Regions from separate parts of the Rhizobium sp. SEMIA 4085 genome, predicted to be linked through region 1. Evidence: predicted binding sites of a transcription regulator. Region 1 holds the regulator's gene; each other region holds the start of a gene.
The links. The regulator LexA, encoded in region 1, represses DNA repair genes until DNA is damaged. The targets are predictions, from matches to a motif close to TGTTCNNNNTGTGTTCNG.
Positions count from the first base shown of each region.

Region 1 (6,015 bases):
CATGTCCGAGACCAGCGTATTGTAACCGAAGGACGCGCCACGCTCACAAAGCAGAACGTTCGGGTTGCCGCTCTGATTTAGCTTGGCGAGAACATTCTTCATGTCCCAGGGAGCGAGAAACTGGCCCTTCTTGACATTGATGACACGGCCGGTCTTCGCGGCTGCCACAAGCAGGTCCGTCTGACGGGAGAGGAAGGCCGGGATCTGCAGAACGTCCACGACCTCGGCGACCAGCGCGCATTGCTCTTCCGAATGGATATCTGTCAGAACCGGAATGCCGAGTTCCTTCTTGAGGTCGGCGAAGACTTTCAAGCCCTTCTCTAGACCGATACCGCGTTTGCTCGACAGCGAAGAGCGGTTCGCCTTGTCGAAGGAGGTCTTGTAGACGAGCCCGATGCCAAGCTTGCCGCAAAGCTCCTTGAGCGTGCCAGCAACCATGAAGGCATGGTCGCGGCTCTCCATTTCGCATGCGCCGGCGATCAGCGACAGCCTGCCACTGTTGGAAAATACGACGCGGCCGGCACCTTCGCCGACTGCGACTTCGGAATTCGTATTGCTCATCGGGTCTCCTCGAAGGCGAAGATCGCGCCTTGGCCGGGCGCAGGCTTCACCAGGACTCTGTTGTTCTTGCGTGTATAGGGCATCCCGTTATCAGCCAAAAGCGCTTCTGTCACGGCAAGATCGGTGGTGCGGAAAACGATAGCGCTGCCTCTCAGACCCTTATCCACGGTTAACGGCACCGAATCGAAATAAGCCTCCACCCCTTCCGGCGACAGCAGACTGATCCTGACATTCGCTGCCGCGATCGCCACGCCAAACGGTGTCCGCTCAATTTCTGTCGTAGACACGGCCAACTGAAGGAACGAGCCGAAGGCTTCAGGCTCGGGCGCGCTTAGCACCATCTCCGAGATACCGGTTGCACCGTTCGCGTGCTTTTCTAACGCGCTCCGATCGGCCGGAGAGGCGTTGATGCGCTGGCAGTCAAACAGGAAGAAATCCGGCGCCCGAAGATCGGCGGCAAACGCAAGCTTGAAAGTGCCTGTCGATTGCGACCCGTCCGGCATCTTGATCAGGCGCGAAAACTCCAGCATGGCGCCGCCGCTCTTTCTCGCACGCACGAAATGAGCATGATCGGCGTCCGCGTCGTCCGTGCTGAATGCTGCCGCAGAGAATCCGTCATTGCCGCACCGGAAACGAAAGGCCTGGTCGCGCGCCACAAACACGTTTCCGTGCCGCACTGATTCTTCACATTCTTTCGCACTCGCGACGCCAAGCGGCTCGAGGTAGGTCTTGTCGGCGAAAAAAACGCAAGCATTCACTGTGCCGAAAGGATGACGGCCCTCGGCGGCAACCGTGAACCCCAGTCGTCCCAGCCGCTCCCGCGCGAGATCGATGTTGGTGACCGGTAGAACAAGATGATCCAACGGATGCTGCATGGCGCCAGGTCTCCATTTCCTGTGCTGAAGATGTGTGCCGCTACGTGGTCAATGCAAGCTGAAAGCGATGATCCGGCAAACAAAGTTTCCGAAAATGACCGGTATTGGGACGAAGTTTTACGAAAATTTAGGTACTTGCGGAACACATATGGAACATATAGTGTCTGTTCTGGCTTTGTTTCACGAATTTGGGGTTAAACTTCGATGCTGACACGCAAACAACAGGAGCTTCTCCTCTTCATTCATGAGCGTATGAAGGAATCCGGCGTTCCGCCATCCTTCGACGAAATGAAGGATGCACTGGATCTCGCGTCCAAATCCGGCATCCACCGGCTGATTACCGCTCTGGAAGAGCGCGGTTTCATTCGTCGCCTACCGAACCGCGCCCGCGCGCTTGAAGTGATCAAGCTGCCGGAAGCCTACAGCCCGAGCATGCAGCCCCGCCGCGGCTTTTCGCCGAGCGTCATCGAGGGCAGCCTCGGCAAGCCGCAGCCTGCTGCCGCCGCGCCGAAGCCGGCGAACGAAGACAATAACAGCTCTATTTCGGTTCCCGTCATGGGCCGCATTGCGGCAGGCGTGCCGATCTCGGCGATCCAGAACAACACGCACGACATCAACGTTCCGGCCGATATGCTCGGCTCCGGCGAACACTATGCGCTTGAGGTCAAGGGCGATTCGATGATCGATGCTGGCATCTTCGATGGCGACACGGTCATCATCCGCAACACCAGCACCGCCAATCCCGGCGACATTGTCGTGGCACTGGTCGATGACGAGGAAGCGACGCTGAAGCGGTTCCGCCGCAAGGGTGCGTCCATCGCGCTTGAAGCGGCGAACCCGGCCTACGAAACGCGCATCTTTGGACCGGATCGCGTGAAGGTTCAGGGTAAGCTCGTCGGCCTTATCCGCCGCTACCATTGACTGGCAGCGCGTCGCCGGCAAAGGCGCCGGCGCGCCAAGCTCTACGGGCAATCGAGTTTCTCGAAGGCAGTTGTTCAAAGCACGGTTCGACGGCGCCGGTTTTCCGCGAGGTTTCATCCGCGAAATGCACTGCGCCATTGGCAGGCGCCGAACCGCAACCTTGCCCGCGTGACGGACGATGTCCGCGGCATCGCAAGCCGGGCGTGGCACCGTTTCGCATCGCATTGCTTACCTCTTCCTGCTGCCGCGATGAAAAGTTTGCATCCCCCGTCTTTTCGCGGGTCGCAGCGCGCCTCACGGCTGCGATCGGTCAAAGCCAAAGCGCTGAGCATGGCCATATGATCGAAGAAGGCGGCGAAAGATTCGTGCCGGACGCAAACCAGATCGCCGCCCAAGCTCGAAAAAACCGTCGCAATGCGCAGGCGCGTGCCCTGAGCGGCTCCTTCGCTCGCCATTTGCAGGCCGAAAGCCGGTATGCATCCACAATGACTGATCTGTGGCTATTGGGGTGAACGGTGGCTATTGACGGGCGAGCGCTGTCCTGTTGCCGAAGGCTCCTTCCCGCATTCCAAAAGCGCAAGCCGGGAAGCTCGCAAACTGCTTGTCCGCGACATCTACAGAAGCGGAAATGCGCAGCTCAGCCGTTTTCAACTCCGGCATGCACCCAGCATGCCGACAGCCTATGAATACAACCAGAATGCAGCCCTGAGGGCGTTTCAGCAACAATAATCGATTGAAAAAAGACCAAAAAATTGGATTGCAAAAAGCCGAATTAAATCATTGGCTTCCGCTATGCGCCTCCGGCATCGCAGGAGTGTCCAAAAGTTGATACTGCGATGCACAAAATGGCGCCACGGTAACTTGGCATTGGCGCTCTGATCATATAGCTATCGGAGAGGACGCTTAACCCTATGGCGCTTTTATGGCGCCGCCGCCAGTTTGGAGGATCAGCATGACGGATCAAAGCGCAACAATCAAAATCGGCGACAAAACCGCCAATCTTTCCGTGAAAAGCGGAACGATCGGTCCGGACGTCATCGATATTGGTGCACTCTATAAAAACACCGGTTCCTTCACGTACGATCCTGGTTTCACCTCGACCGCTTCCTGTGAATCGAAGATCACCTATATCGACGGCGATGAAGGCATTCTGCTGCATCGCGGCTACCCGATCGAACAGCTTGCTGAACATGGCGACTTCCTGGAAGTCTGCTATCTACTGCTTTACGGCGAATTGCCGACGGCTGCCCAGAAGAAGGACTTCGACTACCGCGTCACGCATCACACCATGGTGCACGAGCAGATGTCTCGCTTCTTCACCGGCTTCCGCCGCGACGCCCATCCGATGGCCGTCATGTGCGGCTGTGTCGGCGCTCTGTCTGCCTTCTACCACGACTCGACAGACATCACCGATCCGCATCAGCGCATGGTCGCAAGCCTACGCATGATCGCCAAGATGCCGACTATCGCGGCCATGGCCTACAAGTACTATATCGGCCAGCCCTTCGTTTATCCGAAGAACGATCTCGACTACGCCTCGAACTTCCTGCGCATGTGCTTCGCGGTCCCGTGCGAAGAATATGTCGTGAACCCGGTCCTCTCGCGCGCCATGGACCGTATCTTCATCCTGCACGCCGATCACGAGCAGAACGCCTCGACCTCGACAGTTCGTCTCGCCGGCTCTTCGGGCGCCAACCCGTTCGCATGCATCGCGGCCGGCATTGCCTGCCTTTGGGGCCCGGCTCATGGCGGTGCCAACGAGGCGGCGCTCAACATGCTTTCGGAAATCGGCTCGGTCGAGCGCATTCCGGAATATATTGCCCGCGCCAAGGACAAGAATGACCCGTTCCGCCTGATGGGCTTCGGTCACCGTGTCTACAAGAACTACGATCCGCGCGCCAAGATCATGCAGAAGACGACGCATGAGGTCCTCGCCGAACTCGGTCACAAGGACGATCCGCTTCTCGAAGTCGCGATGGAGCTGGAACGCATCGCGCTGACCGACGAATACTTCATCGAAAAGAAGCTCTACCCGAACATCGACTTCTATTCCGGCATCACGCTGAAGGCGCTGGGCTTCCCCACGACGATGTTTACGGTGCTCTTTGCGTTGGCCCGTACGGTTGGCTGGATCGCCCAGTGGAACGAGATGATCGAGGATCCACAGCAGCGCATCGGCCGCCCGCGCCAGCTCTATATCGGCGAACCGCTGCGCGACTACGTTCCGGTTTCGAAGCGCTAAGCCGCTTCCGCCCGAAAAAACCCGGTCAGAGACGGCCGGGTTTTTTCCTGTCCAGAATGTCGAGAACGATATCCGCCGCTTTCTCGCCCGGCGGCTTTTCCGTCTGCATGCGCTGCCAGACAAGGTCGAAACCTTCGAGCATTGCGCGCCGCTGGAGCGTGTCGCTGGAAAGGCGTTCCATCCAGCGCGCCAAACTCGCGCCACGAACGACCTCGTTGATATATTCGGGGACGACGGCATAGTCGGCGATCAGATTCGGGATTGCTCCTGTCCACGTCTTGATGCGCCGCGTCATCATCGTGATGATCCAGTCTGTCTTATAGACTGAGACTGTCGGCACGCCTGTAAGTGCAAGCTCGAGGATGACAGTCCCCGAGGCAGCCATTGCCGCATCGGCCTCCGCGAAAGCTCGCCATTTCTGTTCATTGCCAATCAGGATCTCCGGTTTCGTTTCCCAGTCCTCCACGAGGTTGCGAACCATCGATTCCCTGCGGCTGACGGTCGGCATGAGAAACCGCATTGTGCCACCGCGGGCGACGAGCTCATTGACGGCATCGCGAAAATAGGGAAGCAGCTTTGTGATCTCCGACGAGCGCGAGCCCGGGAGCAGCATGATCGTTTTCCGGCCCTCGCCGACGGTCCTGAGCTTTTCTGCCCGGCCGCGCCTGGCGGCAATCAGGTCCGCATCCGCCGTCAACCTGTGGCCGACATAGGTCGTCTGCGGTCCGCCGAGCTGCTCCATCACCGCGGGCTCGAACGGCAGAACGGCCAGCACATGGTCGACATAACCGAGCATCTGCTGGGCGCGATATTCCTTCCACGCCCAAACGCTGGGACAGACATAATTGACGACCGGGAGTTCCGGCAGGGCTTCGCGAACACGTTTGGCAACGCGATGGGTAAAATCCGGGCTGTCGATGATGAAAAGAATATCGGGCTTTGCCGCAACGATTGCAGCCGTCGTCTGCCTGATGCGGGCGACAAGCTTCGGCAATTTTCCAAGCACCTGTGTGATGCCCATAATCGAAAGCTCGGAGAAGTCGAAGAGCGACTTCAGCCCCTGTGCCTCCAGCGCGTCGCCGCCGACGCCGACAAGTTCAATCCCGGCATGCCTGCGCTTCAGTGCAGCCACGAGATCGGCGCCGAGAAGGTCTCCGGAAACCTCGCCTACCACGATCGCGATCTTCATCACAGCCCCCATGACGGCAGGCCGCGATCGAGCCCGCAGACAAAAAGCCCGGCTTCGTCGGCTGCCTTGATCACAGCCTGGCGATCCAGCACGAGAGCACGTCCCGCCTCGATTGCAATTCCCGCCAAACCCGCCGCCTTGGCATTCGTCACCGTGGAGAGGCCGATCGACGGAAGGTCGGCGCGGACATCCTGCTGCGGCTTGCAGAGCTTGACCAGCACGCCACG
Region 1 is NZ_JABEPH010000222.1:3,628-9,642, forward strand. It holds partial or broken gene kdsA (3-deoxy-8-phosphooctulonate synthase) at 1-561, opposite strand, end outside; gene C9413_RS20615 (VOC family protein) at 558-1,436, opposite strand; gene lexA (transcriptional repressor LexA) at 1,641-2,357, shown strand; gene C9413_RS20625 (hypothetical protein) at 2,696-2,869, shown strand; gene gltA (citrate synthase) at 3,310-4,599, shown strand; gene lpxB (lipid-A-disaccharide synthase) at 4,625-5,788, opposite strand; partial or broken gene lpxI (UDP-2,3-diacylglucosamine diphosphatase LpxI) at 5,788-6,015, opposite strand, start outside.

Region 2 (6,015 bases), on a different contig from region 1:
CGTTGAAGGAGAACCGCCCCGGCTGGTAGCCGCGCGCTTTCGCCTCCGGCAGGCCCGCGAACCAGTCGCGGATTGGCGTAAATGCGCCGGTGTAGGTTGCCGGGTTCGAACGCGGCGTGCGGCCGATCGGCGACTGGTCGATATCGATTACCTTGTCGATGTGCTCGAAGCCGTCGATGCGATCATGATCGGCCGCAATTTCGCGCGCGCCCATCACGCGACGAGCGGCCGATTTGTAGAGCGTCTCCACCAGGAAGGTGGATTTGCCGCCCCCCGAAACGCCCGTCACGGCCGTGAAGACACCCAGCGGGATGGAGGCGGTGATGTTCTTCAGATTGTTGCCGCGCGCGCCGACCACCTTGATCTCGCGGCCTTTTTTCGGCTTGCGCCGTTCGCCGGGCACCGGCACGCCGAGTTCACCGGAAAGATACTTGCCGGTCAGCGATCGCGGGTTCGCCATGATGTCCTGCGGCGTGCCGTGCGCCACGATCTGGCCGCCGTGGACGCCGGCTGCCGGACCGATGTCGACCACGTCGTCGGCCGTCAGAATCGCATCCTCGTCATGCTCGACGACGATCACCGTATTGCCGATATCGCGCAGGTGCTTCAGCGTGTCGAGCAACCGCGCATTGTCGCGTTGGTGCAGGCCGATCGACGGCTCGTCGAGAACGTAGAGCACGCCTGTCAGGCCCGAGCCGATCTGCGAGGCAAGACGGATGCGCTGGCTTTCGCCGCCCGACAACGTGCCGGAACTCCGCGACAGGCTGAGATATTCGAGGCCGACGTCGTTCAGGAAGCGCAGGCGGTCGCGGATTTCCTTCAGGATGCGGACTGCGATCTCATTCTGCTTGGCCGAGAAAGTCGCGGGAAGCGCCTCGAACCAGTCGCGTGCCACACGGATCGACATATCGGTGACCTGGCCGATATGCAGTTTGTTGATCTTCACTGCCAGCGTTTCCGGCTTCAGGCGAAAGCCGTTGCAGGCCGGGCAGGGGGCTGCGGACATGAAGCGCTCGATCTCTTCGCGCGCCCAGGCGGAATCGGTTTCCTTCCAGCGACGCTCGAGATTGGTGATGATGCCTTCGAAGCTCTTATGCGTGGTGTAGGAGCGCGCGCCGTCGGCATAGTTGAACTCGATCTTCTCGTCCGTGCCGTTCAGGATGACGTCCTGCGCCTTTTCGGGCAGATCGCTCCAGCGGTTGCCGAGTTTGAAGCCGTAATGTTTACCGAGCGCTTCCAGCGTCTGATTATAGTAAGGGGAACTCGACTTTGCCCAAGGCGCGATGGCGCCGTCGCGCAGCGTTCGCTCCGGTTCGGGGATGATCAGCGCCGCGTCGATCTTCTGCTGCGCGCCGAGGCCGTCACAGGACGGGCAGGCACCGGCGGGATTGTTGAACGAGAAGAGCCGCGGCTCGATCTCCGGAATGGTGAAACCGGAAACGGGGCAGGCGAATTTTTCCGAGAACAGCACGCGCTCATGCGTCTCGTTGAGCGATTTGTTGGCGGACCCACCCGCAGATGTTTCCTCCGGGGGCAGCGGCTTGTCGGCAAATTCGGCGATGGCAAGCCCTTCGGCGAGCTTCAGAGAGGTCTCGAAGCTGTCGGCAAGCCTAGACGCCATGTCGGGACGCACGACGATGCGGTCCACGACGACGTCGATATCATGCTTGTATTTCTTGTCGAGCGCCGGAACATCGGCGATCTCGTAGAACTGGCCGTCAACCTTGACGCGCTGGAAGCCCTTTTTCATGAGCTCCGCCAGTTCCTTCTTGTATTCGCCCTTACGGCCGCGCACGATCGGCGCCAGAATATAAAGACGTGTGCCTTCCTCGAATTCGAGCACACGGTCGACCATCTGGCTGACGGTCTGGCTCTCGATCGGCAGACCGGTTGCCGGAGAATAGGGAACGCCGACGCGCGCAAAGAGAAGGCGCATGTAGTCATAGATTTCGGTGACGGTGCCGACCGTCGAGCGAGGATTGCGCGAGGTCGTCTTCTGCTCGATCGAGATGGCCGGCGACAGGCCGTCGATCTGGTCGACATCCGGCTTCTGCATCATCTCCAGGAACTGGCGGGCATAGGCCGAAAGGCTTTCGACATAGCGGCGCTGGCCTTCGGCATAGATCGTGTCGAAGGCGAGTGACGACTTCCCGGACCCGGAAAGGCCGGTCATGACGATGAGCTTGTTGCGCGGCAGGTCGAGGTCGATGCCCTTGAGGTTGTGCTCGCGCGCGCCACGGATGGAAATCGTCTTAAGTTCACTCATCGTAATTTTGCTTCTGTGCTGGAGTAAGCCCCTTATTTAGTGATGCCGCCGGGCGAGTCGAGGCTGAATATCCATCTGTTGCGAGGTTTTCGATTCTGTTGACAGGATCATAGCCATAAACTAGAACAAATAAAGAACAAAATTCCTTGTGGATGAATCGGCGATGGACGCGCATGGCCGGGGCTCTATAGTTTAAGGTGCAGCGATTGTTTCAAGCGCCGCCGGGCAGGGCGGCAGTAAGGTGAGAAGTATGGCTGGCAGCGTGAACAAGGTAATTCTGATCGGAAACGTGGGCGCAGACCCCGAAATCCGCAGGACGCAGGATGGCCGCCCGATTGCCAATCTTCGCATCGCGACGTCCGAGACGTGGCGTGACCGCAGTTCCGGCGAGCGCCGCGAAAAAACCGAGTGGCACACCGTCGTCGTTTTCAACGAAGGTCTCTGCAAGGTTGTCGAGCAATATGTGAAGAAGGGCGCCAAGCTCTATATCGAAGGCCAGCTCCAGACCCGCAAATGGCAGGACCAGAACGGCAACGACCGCTATTCGACGGAAGTCGTGCTACAGGGGTTCAATTCGACGTTGACGATGCTCGACGGCCGCGGCGAAGGCGGCGGTGCGAGCGCCGGTGGCGGACGCGGCAGCAGCAACGATTTCGGTGGCGGCGGCAATTACGGAGACGATTACGGCGCCCCGGCGCAGCCGTCCGGTCGCAGCAGCGGTGGCGGCGGGAATTTCTCGCGCGATCTCGATGACGATATCCCGTTCTAGGACAGAGCGAGTTGGTTTTGTAAACTGACATGCCGCAAGTCGTTGTTTAAAACGACTTTGCGGCTTATTTTTTTGAGCGACGCGTTGAACTTTTTGTTTCAGGAAGACAATTAGCAGAAATGTAAACTTCCATCGAGACGTCGTGGGACCTGCACGACAGTGCACAGTTTAGCTCTGGGGAAGGAAGCGAAAAAAACCCAGATCGCAGCCAAAAATATTGACCGTCAGCGTCGGGCGAGCGAATGCCGTTCCTCGTGCCTGCCTCGACCGGCGTCCCAATCGAAGCGCCGAGTTTTCGGATCGTCGGTTGCGAACCCCCTATAGGCGGTCTGCACTGCGCGAGATCAGTCGCTTGCTGCGGTTCCTACACGGTGGGCAGAGGGCGCAGAAAATAACCGTGTTCCAGAGGCAGCACAAGCTGACGTCGGATACTTAAGCAACCGCTTGACTTTTTTCGACTAGGCTATTTACTTAAGTGCATGGTTGAGGATTTAAAACAACTTGATTTGGCCTTTCACGCGCTTTCAGACGCCACGCGCCGGGGGATTCTCGATCGTCTTTCACAAGGTCCAGCTTCTGTAAGCGAACTGGCCAAGCCTTATCACTCGTCGCTGGCCGCGATCCATCAGCACGTGCAAGTGCTCGAGGCGAGCGGGCTAGTCGTGACGGAAAAACGCGGTCGCACCCGCGAATGCCGCATCTCCAGCGAGGCAGTGCAGCGTGTCGAGAATTGGCTGAGCGAGCGCCGGCAGCATTGGGAGAGCAGGTTCGACCGGCTCGGCAAACTGCTCGAAAGCAGCGACAGCGCAGTTAACGCTTCGCCTTCGCATTCATTGGCAGAGGGAGATAACTCATGACGGCAGCCCCGTTTTTACACGGCACTTTCACGCTGAAGCGCGTTTGGGCGGCCCCGCCCCACCGGGTGTTCGACGCATGGTGCGATCCGCAGCTGAAGGCCGAGTGGTTCACCGGACCGCCGGAGCGTTGGACATTGCTGCGCCGGTCGATGGATTTTCGCGTGGGCGGGCAGGAGGTTCTGGAAGGGCGTTTCCTCGAAAGCGGCACGGTGACGCTTTTCGAGGCCCGTTTCCATGTGATCGAGCCGGCCCGGCGCCTCGTCTACACCTATGACCTGCATCACTCCGGACGCTTCCATTCGGTCACATTGTCGAGTCTGGAACTCGAAGCGGAAGGAGGAGGAACTCGCGTCTCCTACACCGAGCAGATCGTTTTCCTGGACGGGAAGGACGGCACTGCTGACCGCCGCCACGGGACTGGAATTCAATTCGACATGATCGAAGCCACCCTCAAGTCCTGCGGAGCAACGCAATGACCATCGCGCTTTACGGGCATCCATTTGCCTCATTCGTCTGGAAGCCGCTGATCGCGCTCTACGAGCGCGGGGTTTCCTTCACATTCAAGATGATCGATCCCGATCATCCGGAAAATCAAGCCCGCATCGCTGCGCTTTCTCCCACCGGGCAATTTCCTGCGCTGATCGACGGGGAGAATGAAGTCACGCAGAGCAACGCCGTGATTGAATATCTCGACCTGTTTCACGGAGATGGGGCGCCGATGATACCGGAGGATCCGCGCCAAGCGCTGAAGGCACGCATGATGGCGGACGTGTTCGACGATTATATCCACGTGCAGACGCAACGGATTGTTGGCGATGCCTTGCGCAAGAAAGAGGAGCGGGATCCTCGTGGTGTCGCCGACGCTCATGCGCTGATGGATCGCTGTTATGCCTGGCTGGAGCCACGCCTGAGAGGAAAGGAATGGGCTGCTTGCGGCAGATTCACGATTGCCGACTGCGCCGCCGCACCGGCACTCTTTTACGGAGACTGGGTCCATCCAATTACCGACTGTTACCCCGCCCTGGCGGCATACCGAGCGCGGCTCCTGTCCCGTCCTTCGGTCGCACGGGTCGTCGAGGAGGCGCGACCTTATAGGAGCTTTTTTCCGTTGGGGGCCCCCGACAGAGATTAGGTGTTGTAAGGCCCGCAAGTACGCTGAAGGAATGATCTCCTACTGCGTCCTTCCAGCCAACTATGAGGGACGGCCAAGGCACTCATCGTCTGCGCGGATGCAATCAGGCAGTCCTGCCGACAATGATGAAGGCTCCGACTTGCCGACCAAGGCTCGAGGAGAAAGTTGCCGCGACTTGGATGAACCCTGATCGGTCCGGCACGTTCGACAAGTTACCGACATGCCCAGGTCGTGACTCTTTATATTTGGCAATGCCGTCTGCCACCCCAAGCAAGCGATCAGATCGCGTGGCGAAACGACGGCCCGCGAAAAGGGCTTTTTCAGGCGGACGCGATACTTCAGCTGTCGCCTCGTGGGGTGATCGCGACCCCAGACCCAACCGTGTGCTGCAGGCCCGCGGGAAGTCAAGCGCTGTCGGTGTGCCTTGCGGCGGCGCACTTTTCAACTGACAGCCATCGCTGCCTTCACGCCGTCTACGACGAACTGTGCTGCAAGTGCCGCCAGGATGACGCCGAGCAGCCGGGTGAGGATCGCCCGACCGGTTACGCCGAGGAAGCGGTCCAGGCGGTCGGCGATCAGCAACGCGGCGAGCATCAAGAGAAGATTGCCGGCAATGACGATAAGAAGCTGCGCGCGCTCGACGCTGGTCGGCAGCGAGCCCGCAAGCAGGATTGTCGCCGAGATCGCGCCCGGACCGGCAATGAGAGGAAGGGCGAGCGGAAAAACCGCGATATTCTGTATGTGGTCCTTGGTGATCGCCACTTCGCTGGTCTTTTCCTTGCGGTCCTGCCGTCTCTCGAACACCATTTCAAAGGCGATCCAGAAGAGCAGCAGCCCGCCGGCGATGCGGAAGGCGCCGATGGAAATGCCGAGCACCCCAAGCACGCTTGCGCCAAACAGCGCAAACATGGCGAGGATGATGAAAGCGATAACGGAGCTGCGCAGCGCCACCTGCTTGCGCTGGCTGCGGCTCATGCCGCTGGTCAGTCCC
Region 2 is NZ_JABEPH010000167.1:5,939-11,953, reverse strand. It holds partial or broken gene uvrA (excinuclease ABC subunit UvrA) at 1-2,266, opposite strand, end outside; gene C9413_RS17475 (single-stranded DNA-binding protein) at 2,517-3,035, shown strand; gene C9413_RS17470 (metalloregulator ArsR/SmtB family transcription factor) at 3,515-3,892, shown strand; gene C9413_RS17465 (SRPBCC family protein) at 3,889-4,368, shown strand; gene C9413_RS17460 (glutathione S-transferase family protein) at 4,365-5,024, shown strand; gene C9413_RS17455 (MarC family protein) at 5,466-6,015, opposite strand, start outside.
Region 2: the regulator LexA is predicted to act here: its motif matches at 2,388-2,405, upstream of C9413_RS17475 (single-stranded DNA-binding protein).

Region 3 (6,015 bases), on a different contig from region 1:
TGCGTCAGGTCGAGCGGGAAGCCGTAGGTGTCATAGAGCTTGAATGCCGTCTCGCCGTCGAGCATATCGCCCTTGCCGAGCGTCGTCGTCGCGTCGGAAAGCAGCGAAAGGCCTCGCTCCAGCGTCTTGCGGAAACGGGTTTCCTCGAGTTTCAGCGTCTCGGAGATCAGTGCTTCGGCGCGTGCGAGTTCCGGATAGGCGCGACCCATCTGCTGGACGAGTGCCGGCAGCAGCTTCCAGATCAGCGGTTCCTTGGCCCCCAGCAGTTGCGCATGGCGCATGGCCCGGCGCATGATGCGGCGCAGCACGTAGCCGCGGCCTTCGTTCGACGGCAGCACGCCATCGGCAATGAGGAATGCGGAGGAGCGCAGATGGTCGGCGATGACGCGGTGGCTCGCCCGGCGCTCACCCTCGGCCCTGACGCCTGTTGCCTCCTCCGAAGCTTCGATCAGCGCGCGAAAGAGATCGATATCGTAATTGTCGTGCTTGCCCTGCAGCACGGCCGCCACGCGCTCAAGTCCCATGCCGGTATCGATCGAGGGGCGCGGAAGGTCGACGCGCTCTTCCTTCGTCAACTGCTCATATTGCATGAAAACGAGGTTCCAGATCTCGATGAAGCGGTCGCCGTCTTCCTCCGGAGATCCGGGCGGGCCGCCCCAGATGTGATCGCCGTGATCGTAGAAGATCTCCGAGCAGGGGCCGCAAGGGCCGGTATCGCCCATCGCCCAGAAATTATCGCTGGTCGGAATGCGGATGATCTTTTCGTCCGAAAGCCCGGCGATTTTCTTCCAGAGGTTAAAGGCTTCGTCGTCCGTGTGATAGACGGTCACCAGCAGGCGCTTGGCGTCGAGACCGAATTCCTTGGTGATCAGGTTCCAGGCAAGCTCGATCGCCCGTTCCTTGAAATAATCGCCGAAGGAGAAATTGCCGAGCATCTCAAAAAAGGTATGGTGGCGCGCGGTATAGCCGACATTGTCGAGGTCATTGTGCTTGCCGCCGGCGCGGACGCATTTCTGCGCCGTCGATGCCGTCCGGTAGGGGCGCTGTTCCAGGCCCGTGAAGACGTTCTTGAACTGTACCATGCCGGCATTGGTGAACATCAGCGTCGGGTCGTTGCGCGGCACGAGCGGGCTCGACGGCACGATCTCGTGGCCGTTCGTCTTGAAATAGTCGAGGAAGGTCGACCGGATATCGTTCACGCCGCTCATGCTATGCCCTTCAATGCTGCCCAAGGGCAGGTCAAACTCAAATCCAGTGGCTTTTATCGTCCGCATTAACCACTGTCCAGCAGACAAAGAGAACCGGCCGCATTCTGATCAAGGAATGCGGCCGGTTTCGATACATCAAAACTGAAGCTGCAAATTACATATCCGTGTCTGTATCGCCATCGTTGGCGTCCGGCCCGCCATTCTGCAGGAATCGGTCAGCAATCAGCCCCGCATTCTGCCGAAGCGCCATCTCGATCTCGCGGCCGAGATCCGGGTTGTCGCGGATGAAGAGCTTGGCATTCTCGCGGCCCTGGCCGAGGCGCTGGCTGTTATAAGAGAACCAGGCACCGGACTTCTCAACGATGCCCGCCTTGACGCCGAGATCAATCAATTCGCCAGTCTTCGAGACACCCTCGCCATACATGATGTCGAATTCCACCTGCTTGAAGGGAGGCGCCATCTTGTTCTTGACGACCTTGACGCGGGTCTGGTTGCCGACAACCTCTTCGCGCTCCTTGACCGCGCCGATACGGCGGATGTCGAGCCGGACGGAGGCGTAGAACTTCAGCGCGTTGCCGCCTGTCGTCGTTTCGGGCGAGCCGAACATGACGCCGATCTTCATGCGGATCTGGTTGATGAAGATGACCATGGTGTTCGACTTGGAGATCGACGCCGTGAGCTTGCGCAGCGCCTGGCTCATCAGGCGCGCCTGCAGGCCCGGAAGGCTGTCGCCCATCTCGCCCTCGATTTCGGCGCGCGGTGTCAGCGCTGCAACGGAGTCGACGACGAGAACGTCGACGGCGCCGGAGCGCACCAGCGTATCGGTGATTTCGAGCGCCTGCTCACCGGTATCCGGCTGCGAGATCAGGAGGTTCTGGAGATCGACGCCGAGTTTGCGGGCATAGACCGGATCGAGCGCATGTTCTGCATCGACGAATGCGCAGATGCCGCCCTTTTTCTGCGCTTCGGCGATCGTCTGCAACGCAAGCGTCGTCTTGCCGGAACTTTCGGGTCCGTAGATCTCGATGATGCGGCCCTTGGGCAAACCGCCGATGCCGAGCGCGATATCGAGGCTGAGGGAACCGGTCGAAATAGTTTCGATCTCGACAACATTCTCGTTGGAGCCGAGTTTCATGATCGAGCCCTTGCCGAACGACCGCTCAATCTGTGAGAGTGCCGCTTCAAGCGCCTTGCTTTTGTCCACCGATTTGTCCTCTACGAGCCGCAATGAATTTTGAGACATCCGATCCACCTTTAGGTTATTGAAGCCGCTTGAGCAATGTCTGGTTTGTACCCTATATGTTCCAAGCGCACAATAGGTGCCCAAACAATTGAAAGAAAAAGGTAAAACAGCCCGTGTTCTATATATGTTTTATCAATGTAAAGCAACGCCTTAGGAGGCGTCACGCCAAGGCTGCCGCATCCGGCGCCCTGCTACGATTCGTTTCCTCCATCGGCTGGGAGCATTCAGGGCGATGAAAAGAATCCTCGTTCTGGGCGGCGCACATATCGATCGGCGCGGGCGCATTTCCGGCGAGACGGCGCCAGGCGCCAGCAACCCGGGCGCTTGGTTCGAGGAGCCGGGCGGCGGCGGCTTCAATGCTGCGAGAAACCTTGCACGGCTCGGCGCTCACGTCACCATGATCTCGCCGCGCGGAGGCGATCCGGCAGGCGAGATGGTGACGGAGGCGGCTTATGCAGCCGGCGTCAACGACCGGCCGTTCGTCTTTCTCGATCGCAAGACCCCGAGCTACACGGCCATTCTGGAGCGGGACGGCAACCTGGTGATCGCGCTCGCGGACATGGAGCTTTACCGCTATTTCGTCCCGCGCCGGCTGGCGATCCGCTGGGTGCGCGAAGCCTTTGCCGCAAACGACCTCATCCTTTTCGACGCGAACCTGCCGGAAGAGACGATCGTGGCGATCGTCAGCCGCGCCAATTCGCTCGGCGTAGCCGTGGCCGCGATTGCCATCTCGCCGGCAAAGGTGGTCAAGCTCAAGCCCTGCATATGCGGTATCGACCATCTCTTCCTCAACGAGGCGGAGGCCGCAGCCCTGACCGGCCAATGCCCGGACAAGCCGCAGGATTGGGTGTCACTGCTCGGTGATATAGGCCTGAAGAGCGGTGTCGTTACGCGCGGGCAGCGCGAACTGATCGCCTTCGGCAAGGGGGGCACCTTCTGCCTGCAGCCGCCGTCGGTCGAGACCATTGCCGACGTAACTGGCGCCGGAGATTCGCTTGCAGCCGGCGTCCTGTTTGCCTTGATGCAGGATCTGCCGCTCGAGGAAGCCCTGCGGCACGGCGTGGCCGCTGCTGCACTCACGGTCCAGTCGCCTTATGCCGTTAACGAAAAACTCTCCGCGGAACTGCTTGCCGAAACCCTTGCCCTTGTTCAGCGTGCCAAAATTCTGCATTGAAGCGGCAACATCGATGAAACGGAAGAGACAATGACGAAACCGATCTCCCCCCTCCTGCCGGTCTCCTATTCCAAGGAGGTTGCAGCTGCAAAGCAGCGCGGCGCGCCGCTGGTGGCGCTTGAATCGACGATCATCAGTCATGGCATGCCCTACCCCGGCAATATCGAAATGGCTCGCAGTGTCGAGGCGATTATCCGCGAGCAGGGTGCCGTTCCGGCAACGATTGCCGTCATTCACGGCGTCCTGCACATCGGCTTGGAGCCGGACGAGCTTGAGAAGCTCGCGAAGGAAAAGGACGTGATGAAAGTCTCGCGCGCCGATCTCGCCTTCGCGATCGCCGAGCGCCGCACCGGTGCCACGACGGTAGCTGCCACGATGATCGCCGCTGCCCGCGCCGGCATCAAGGTCTTTGCGACCGGCGGCATCGGCGGCGTGCATCGCGGTGCCGAAGAGAGCTTCGATATCTCGGCCGACCTTCAGGAGCTTGCCCGCACCGGCGTCATCGTCGTCTGCGCCGGCGCAAAGGCGATCCTCGATATCCCCAAGACGCTGGAAGTGCTGGAGACCAGCGGCGTTCCTGTCGTCACCTACGAGAGTGCCGAGTTCCCGGCCTTCTGGTCCCGTTCCTCGGGCCTGCGCAGCCCGTTGACGTTGAACAGCCCGGCCGCCATCGCCAATTTCCAGATCACCCGCGAACAGCTTGGCATCGAGGGCGGCATGCTGATCGCCAATCCGGTTCCGGAAGGAGATGAAATTCCGCGCGAGGAGATGGAGATCTATATCGAGCGCGCACTCGACAGCGCCGAGCGCGACGAAATCAGCGGCAAGACCGTGACACCTTATCTTCTCAGCACGATATTCGATCTGACCGACGGACGGAGCCTGCAGACAAATATCGCGCTCGTCGAGAACAATGCCCGCCTGGCGGCAGAAATTGCCGTGGCGCTCGACGATTGAGATTTTGACGGGAAGGCTTGCCGCCTCCCCTACTCGCCTTCCAGGGTTTCCTTGACGACGACGGCGAGCTGCTTCAGCGAGAAGGGCTTCGGCAGGAACCCAAACTTGGCGTCCGGAGGCAGGTTGCGGGCGAAAGCGTCTTCCGCATAGCCGGAAACGAAGATGAATTTCAGGTCCGGATACCGCTTGCGCAATTCGCGCAGCAGCGACGGCCCGTCCATTTCTGGCATGACGACGTCAGAAACGACGATGTCCACCTTGCCGTCCAGCTCGTCCATGATGTCGAGCGCTTCGACGCCTGAGCCCGCCTCGTGCACGGTGTAGCCGCGCGTTTCCAGCATGCGCTTGCCGCCGCGGCGCACCGCTTCCTCGTCCTCTACGAGCAGAATGACGGCGTTGCCCGTCAGGTCTTCCGGTTGCTCCGGCTGAGCTGCGGCCGGCATTTGTGCAGCCGCACCGGCCTCGGCTGCCGCAACAGCGTCCGCCTCGGCGGCGACAGCCGCGTCAATGGCGTGGCGCGGCAGGAAGACCCGGAAGGTCGTTCCCTTCCCGACTTCGGATTCCGGCTGAATATAGCCGCCGGATTGTTTGACGATGCCGTAGACCATCGCCAGCCCGAGACCCGTGCCCTTGCCCACCTCCTTGGTTGTGAAGAAGGGCTCGAATATCTTGTCCATGATGTCGGGCGCAATGCCGGTGCCGGTATCGGCCACCTCGATCAGCACCATGTCCTCATGCGGCATGTAGGAATAATTGAAATCGGCCACTTCCGCCGCCGTCACGTTGCGGGTGCGCAGCGTCAGCTTGCCGCCCTCAGGCATCGCGTCGCGCGCATTGACGCAAAGATTGATCAGCACCTGCTCGAACTGCGACAGGTCAGTCTTCACCGGCCAGAGATCGCGGCCGTATTCGACATCGAGCTTGACGTTGGTGCCGGATAACAGCCGGTCGACAAGCATGCGCAGGTCGCCGACGACATCCGTGAGGTTCAATACCGTCGGACGCATCGTCTGCTTGCGCGAGAAGGCAAGCAGCTGGCGGACGAGAACCGCGGCGCGGTTCGCATTGCGCTTGATTTCCATCAGGTCGGCAAAGCTTGCATCGGACGGCCGCGCCTGCAGCAGCAGATGGTCGGAAGACAACAGGATCGCCGTCAGCACGTTGTTGAAGTCGTGCGCGATACCGCCGGCAAGCGTGCCGACCGCATTCATCTTTTGCGTCTGCGCCATCTGCGCTTCCAGCGCCTTTTGCTCCGTCATCTCGACGGCATAAACGATCGCGGCCTCTTCCGGCGCCTCGTCGCTCTGGTCGATGACTGCGTTGACGTAGAAACGGAAATGACGCGCTTCATCGTTCGGCATGCGCGAGTCGATCGGCGGGATATCGCCCTGGCGATCCCTTGCCGCAACCAGGGCATCTTTCAGCCTCTGTCG
Region 3 is NZ_JABEPH010000043.1:11,678-17,692, forward strand. It holds gene alaS (alanine--tRNA ligase) at 1-1,208, opposite strand, end outside; gene recA (recombinase RecA) at 1,363-2,451, opposite strand; gene C9413_RS06965 (carbohydrate kinase family protein) at 2,684-3,625, shown strand; gene C9413_RS06970 (pseudouridine-5'-phosphate glycosidase) at 3,656-4,582, shown strand; gene C9413_RS06975 (PAS domain-containing sensor histidine kinase) at 4,612-6,015, opposite strand, start outside.
Region 3: the regulator LexA is predicted to act here: its motif matches at 2,566-2,583, upstream of recA (recombinase RecA).